DNA from 2 places in the Erwinia sp. Eh17-17 genome. Region 2 is predicted to be linked to the other one. Evidence: predicted binding sites of a transcription regulator. Region 2 holds the regulator's gene; the other holds the start of a gene.
What was found. The regulator LexA, encoded in region 2, represses DNA repair genes until DNA is damaged. The targets are predictions, from matches to a motif close to TNCTGTATGTACATACAGNA.
Positions count from the first base shown of each region.

Region 1: the regulator LexA is predicted to act here: its motif matches at 1,855-1,874, upstream of ABEH87_RS07085 (DNA translocase FtsK 4TM domain-containing protein).

Region 1 is NZ_JBDFQT010000002.1:368,951-372,370, reverse strand. Features, by position in the region: gene trxB (thioredoxin-disulfide reductase) at 1-793, opposite strand, end outside; gene lrp (leucine-responsive transcriptional regulator Lrp) at 1,322-1,816, shown strand; gene ABEH87_RS07085 (DNA translocase FtsK 4TM domain-containing protein) at 1,936-3,420, shown strand, end outside.
Region 2 is NZ_JBDFQT010000014.1:38,615-42,034, forward strand. Features, by position in the region: gene plsB (glycerol-3-phosphate 1-O-acyltransferase PlsB) at 1-938, opposite strand, end outside; gene ABEH87_RS20965 (diacylglycerol kinase) at 1,066-1,434, shown strand; gene lexA (transcriptional repressor LexA) at 1,541-2,149, shown strand; gene dinF (MATE family efflux transporter DinF) at 2,233-3,420, shown strand, end outside.

The sequences.
Region 1 (3,420 bases), on a different contig from region 2:
CCTTGATATAGCCATTTTCCAGCGCCAGCTGACCGTTAAAAATCGCGGTATTCGGGCTGTGGCCAATCGCCACAAACAGACCGGCGACATCCAGAGTTTTCGTCTGGTCGTCTTTGGTAGAGCGCAGACGCAGAGAACTGACACCCATCTGGTCGCCCAGTACTTCATCCAGGGTATGGTCAGTGTGCAGCACGATATTGCCGTTTTTCACTTTTTCGTTCAGGCGATCAATCAGGATTTTTTCTGCACGGAAGCTGTCACGGCGGTGAATAAGATGCACTTCAGCAGCAATGTTCGCCAGGTAGAGTGCTTCTTCAACCGCAGTATTACCGCCGCCAATCACAGCGACCTTCTGGTTACGGTAGAAGAAACCGTCACAGGTGGCGCAGGCTGATACACCGCGACCTTTGAACTCTTCTTCTGAAGGCAGGCCGAGATAACGTGCCGAGGCACCGGTAGCAATAATCAGTGCATCCGCCGTGTATTCACCTTCGTCACCGGTCAGGCGGAACGGACGGTTCTGCAAATCAACACTGTGGATATGATCGAAAATGATCTCAGTATTAAATTTTACCGCATGTTCGTGCATACGTTCCATCAGCAGTGGCCCGGTCAGCTCGTTGGCATCTCCCGGCCAGTTTTCCACGTCAGTGGTGGTGGTCAGCTGACCGCCTTTTTCCAGACCGGTGATCAGCACCGGATTCAGGTTAGCGCGGGCGGCGTACACGGCGGCAGTATAGCCAGCCGGACCCGAACCCAGAATCAGTAACTTACTGTGTTTAGCCGTACCCATGAGACCCTCATTAATTAACTGGCAAACAGATACCCGGATTGTAGGGAATTTGGCGGGGCAAAAAAAGGTTTCTGCGATTTTGTTAACAATTAATGAAAAAGGTTTTACCAATCGTCGGTTGAAGAGGGAAATAGCAAGAGGATAAAAAGGCACTTCGTGCGAATTTTCAGGGATTTTATCGATAAAATTGTCATTTAAAAACAGTCAGACAGCCTCTGCTTTGGCATGTTGTACTGATTTTATTTGTTTTGCTTTGACAATCGGCTGCGCTTTTGCGAAAACATTATGGGAAGCAGAGTATCTCTGAAAGCGCAAGGCAGGGTTTCATCCCGAATTTTGCGTTTATCACCGGATTTACTCAGTCTGTTATTTGGAATGACGCATGGTGTGGACAGACAACATGCGTCATGCAGATGGTGCGTTTAATCTCGCGACAGGCTCGATGTCTTCACTTAGATCAACCCTGTTACATTGATCTCGTTCAGGGTATGGCAGGTAAAGGGAAGGATTTTAAGAGAGACAATAATAATGGTAGACAATAAAAAACGACCGGGTAAAGACCTCGACAGAATCGACCGCAATATCCTGAATGAGTTGCAGAAGGATGGACGAATTTCGAACGTTGAACTCTCTAAGCGTGTGGGGTTATCACCGACGCCGTGCCTTGAGCGCGTTCGCCGTCTGGAGCGACAGGGCTTTATTCTCGGTTACACTGCGCAGTTGAACCCGCACTATCTGGATGCATCGTTACTGGTATTCGTTGAGATTACTCTGAATCGTGGTGCGCCGGATGTGTTTGAGCAATTTAACGCCGCTGTGCAAAAACTTGAGGAAACTCAAGAGTGTCACCTTGTTTCCGGTGATTTTGACTATCTGCTGAAAACGCGCGTTCCAGATATGTCTGCCTACCGTAAATTGCTCGGTGAAACCTTGCTACGTCTGCCGGGTGTGAACGATACCCGTACCTACGTGGTGATGGAAGAAGTGAAACAAAGTAACCGGTTAGTAATTAAAACCCGGTAACACAGGGCAGGTGCAAAACCTGTTAGTTTTCGGTACACTCCTGTGAATTCATACAGGTCAAGCGCCGGGCATGCCCGGCGCTGTTACCTTCATAGTTTACGGGCACCTGGAGAGTACTCTTGAGCCAGGAATACACAGAAGATAAAGACGTTTCGTTACAACCGTTAAGCAGTGGGCGTCGCCTGCTCGAAGCACTGTTGATTGTTGTTGCTCTTTTCGCCATCTATCTGATGGTGGCGCTGGTGAGCTTCAACCCTTCCGATCCCAGCTGGTCACAAACCGCCTGGCACGAGCCTATCCACAATATTGGTGGTGGGGTGGGGGCCTGGCTTGCCGATACGCTATTCTTCATTTTTGGCGTGATGGCGTACGCCCTTCCTCCGGTGATTTTAGGTTTGTGCTGGATCACCTTCAGCCAGCGCCATGTCCAGGACTACGTCGACTATTTTGCTGTGGCGTTACGCATGATTGGCGTCCTGGCCCTGGTCGTGACGTCCTGTGGTCTCGCTGCACTGAATGCCGATGATATCTGGTATTTCGCATCGGGCGGCGTGATTGGCAGCCTGTTAAGCAATGCGATGGCGCCGTATTTCAGCGGTCCGGGCGGCACGCTGACGCTGCTGTGTATCTGGGCGGCAGGGCTGACGCTCTACACTGGCTGGTCATGGCTGACGATTGCGGAAAAAATTGGCGGTGTGGTGATGGGGGTCCTGACCTTTGCCAGCAACCGCTCACGCGCCGATGAAAAATGGCACGAAGAAGACGAATACGATGAAGACGTTGACGCGCCGGTAGTCAAACGCGCCGTGGCTCCAGCGTCGCACGATGATGATGACGTCCTCCTGACCCGTCCGCAGCCGTTGTATGCGGAAGATGAAGAGGACGATCCGCTACTGGCTAAACCGGCCCTCAGCCCGGCGGCGTCCGTCGCACAGCCTGCCGCTGTCGCCGTTGCGTCTGCACAGCCCGCCGCTGTTGCGGTTGCGCCCGCTCAGGCCGCCTCTGCTGCGGCTGAACTCCAGCCCGCCGTGCCGGTCGCTGCACCGCAGCCGTCGCTGTACCGTTTTGAAGTTCCCGCTGAAGTCCAGACGCCAGCACCTTCGGTGCCGGTGGATGAAGATGACGGGCCGAAAATGGGCAACTGGCAGGAGACATCGTCGGCATCGCCATTTGATTTTTCTACGCCTCACGCTTCTCATCCGGCCTCTGTGGCGGCGGCTGCGACAGGAGCCGCTATTGGTGCGGTGGCACAGTCAGCCAGCAGTAATACACCCTTTATGCCGGGCTTTACCGCCACCAGCGGGGAGGATCTCAACCCGCAGGTTAAGCAGGGGATTGGGCCTGAACTGCCGCGTCCGAATCCGGTCAAGCTACCTACTCGCCGCGAACTGGCTTCCTACGGGATTAAACTGCCTTCTCAGCGTATAGCCGAAGAAAAAGCCAAAGAGCAGGACTCACGTCAGCCTGAGAGTGCCAACGTTGATGCTCCCTTGCCGACAGCCACGGCTGAAGAGCAGGAGGATGCCGAACAGGCTCAACTGCGCGAGGCCTTCCTGGAGAGGGAACAGCAGCGTTACGGTGAAGAATTTGCTGCCGAAGACGAA
Region 2 (3,420 bases):
TAGTCCATATGGCTGCGATGGCAGGGAACATAGACGATTTCATGACCGTCCTGTGCCAGCTGGCGCACGCGTTCACCGCCGTTGACGTTGATCCCCTGGTACAATTTGCTCCAGGTCCAGCCCATGATGCGGTCGGTAAGACGAATCGCTTCGTAGGAGAAGTCGGCGGCGATCTCTTCCATCAGCTCAACGGCATTCTGCTGGGCTTTTTCAATGGAGATTTTCTTGCTGCGCGCTTCATCATCGACCGCTTTGGCGATCGCTTTGGACTGTAACAGTTTATTGAACAGATCCTGACGGACCGGCAGACGAGGGCCGACAGCCGCCAGACGTTGACGGGCAAAGTGCATACGCGCCACGCGGGCCAGCTTCTGCGCAATAATCTTATCCGTACCGTGCTCCGTGGCCATATGGCGCAGTGAGACCATCGGAGAGAAGCGCACAAAGCTGTCACGACCCAGCCAGATCACCGCAAAGAACTTCTGGATGCCGTTGAGCATCCGCAGGTGCGGCTGTTCGTCACCCTGAACCTCGCGACCGGGCGCACGGCCAAACATCACCGAGACCGGGACCATCTGCACATCCAGTTCAGGATGATTACGGTGCAGGTCCAGATATTCGTGGAACAGTTTGACCGACTGCACGTTCGGGACAAAATAGGGAAACACGCGCGGGCCATCATGGATAAACACATGACGTGGCAATACCGTACCGTCGATCTCCAGCGGTTCCAGAGGATCGGGAAGGTCTTCTTTGCGGCACTGCTCACGAAGCGCGAGGAGATCGGCCTTTGAATCATAAGGCAGCACATACATAATAGGGCGCGACGTATCAAGCCCGAGTTCGGCAACCGGTTCAGACGGGATTGCCTTACTTTTTACCAGAAATTTAACTGGTAGATTCAATAAGTTATAATATAATTTACGCCAACCTGACATAGACAACATGAAGCCTCTTGTTAGCAAAGCGCCGCAAGCATACCAGAAAGCGCCAACAGAATCTGTGGTGTTGAAAAACCTGTAGTTCCACTCATTGACGTTAAACTTCTCAAAGGGTTCCCTGATTATGGCAAATAATGTCACCGGACTGACTCGAATCGTAAAAGCTGCCGGATACTCGTGGCAAGGCCTTCGCGCCGCGTGGCAGCATGAAGCGGCTTTCCGCCAGGAAGCGGTTGCTGTAATTATTGCCATAGCCGTGGCCTGCTGGCTGGACGTCGATGCCATTACGCGGGTGCTGTTAATTGGCTCGGTGGTGATGATTATTATTGTAGAAATATTAAACAGCGCCGTCGAAGCGGTGGTTGACCGCATCGGCAGTGAAATTCACCCTCTGGCCGGACGGGCAAAAGATATGGCCTCCGCCGCCGTGCTGTTAACTATCTTGCTGGCAATTTTTGTCTGGATCATGCTGTTAGTGCCACATTTGCGATGAATTTTCCAAAAATCGCGACAAACGGCATTTCGCCCAAGTTTAGGTTTTCAATGTCTAAATACCTGTATATACTCACAGTCGACTGTATAAACAACCAGGGGGCGGGATGAAAGCACTAACGGCAAGGCAGCAGCAGGTTTACGACCTGATTCGCGACCATATTAATCAAACTGGTATGCCACCGACGCGCGCAGAGATCGCCACGCAGCTTGGTTTCCGTTCCCCGAATGCGGCTGAAGAACACCTGAAGGCCTTAGCGCGTAAAGGCGTGATTGAGATCGTCTCCGGCGCGTCTCGCGGTATCCGTTTGATGATGGAAGAAGAAGAAGGTCTTCCATTGATTGGTCGGGTCGCAGCGGGTGAACCCCTGCTGGCAGAGCAGCATATCGAAGGCCACTATAAGGTTGACCCTGACCTGTTTAAACCGGGTGCCGATTTCCTGCTGCGCGTTAGCGGCATGTCGATGAAAGATATCGGCATTATGGACGGTGACCTGTTAGCGGTACACAAAACGGAAGAGGTGCGCAACGGCCAGGTCGTAGTGGCGCGCATTGACGACGAAGTGACGGTAAAACGCCTGAAAAGGCAGGGTAACACGGTGCAACTGCTGCCGGAAAACCCGGATTTCAAACCTATCATCGTTGACCTGCGTCAGCAGACGCTGACCATCGAAGGTCTTGCCGTCGGCGTGATACGAAACGGCAACTGGCTGTAAACGTTACTCCCCGCTAAATTATGCGCGCCGCACCTGCGGCGCGTATTAATATCCGTTGTTGGTTTTAACCATGATGGACTGTGATGAAACTGCTTACCTCTGCGGATAAAAACCTCTGGCGGCTGGCGCTGCCCATGATCCTGTCTAATATCACCGTGCCGCTTCTCGGCCTGGTGGATACTGCTGTTATCGGCCATCTCGACAGCCCGACTTATCTGGGCGGCGTCGCCATTGGCACTACCATCACCAGCTTCCTGTTTATGCTGCTGCTGTTTTTACGTATGAGCACAACCGGGCTGACGGCGCAGGCTTTTGGTGCCAATGACCGGCAGGCACTGGCCCGTGGGCTGATGCAGCCGCTGCTGCTGGCGCTATGCGCAGGACTGCTGTTTATTCTGTTTAAACAGCCGCTCACTCATCTGGCACTGAGCGTAACGGGCGGAAGCGATGATGTCCTGCACCAGGCCGCGCTGTTTATGCAGGTACGCTGGCTCAGTGCGCCGGCGACGCTGGCAAATCTGGTACTGCTGGGCTGGCTGCTCGGCGTGCAGTACGCCCGGGCCCCGGTGATCCTGCTGGTGGTCGGCAACCTGGTGAACATCCTGCTCGATCTGTGGTTCGTGATTGGCCTGAAGTGGGGCGTACAGGGGGCTGCGGCGGCTACTGCCATCGCTGAGTATGTCAGCCTGATTGTCGGCCTGCTGCTGGTGTGGCGGGTCATGGTGCTGCGCGGTCTGTCACTCCGGCTGATGCTCGGAGCCTGGCGCGGAGACCTCGGGCGCCTGCTGCGCCTCAACCGCGATATCATGCTGCGTTCACTGTTGCTGCAAATCTGTTTCGCATCACTGACCATTTTTGGTGCGCGGCTGGGCAACGATATTGTGGCGGTCAATGCCGTGCTGCTGATGTTTCTTACCTTTACCGCCTATGCGCTGGACGGCTTTGCCTATGCGGTCGAAGCCTGCTCTGGCGAAGCCTACGGGGCGCGCAACAGCCAGCAGCTTCTCAGCGTCTGGCATGCCGCCTGTCGACAGGCGCTGGCGGTGGCGCTGGGTTTTTCACTGCTCTATGCCCTGTGGGGCGCACAGATTGTCGCGCTGTTGACTTCCCTTGCGCCGCTGCGCCAGCTTGCCGATCAGTATTTAGGCTGGCAGGTGCTGATGCCGCTGGCAGGCGTCGGCTGTTACTTACTGGATGGGATGTTCATTGGTGCCACCCGCGCCAGTGAAATGCGTAACAGCATGGCTATTGCAGCACTCGGCTTTGGGCTC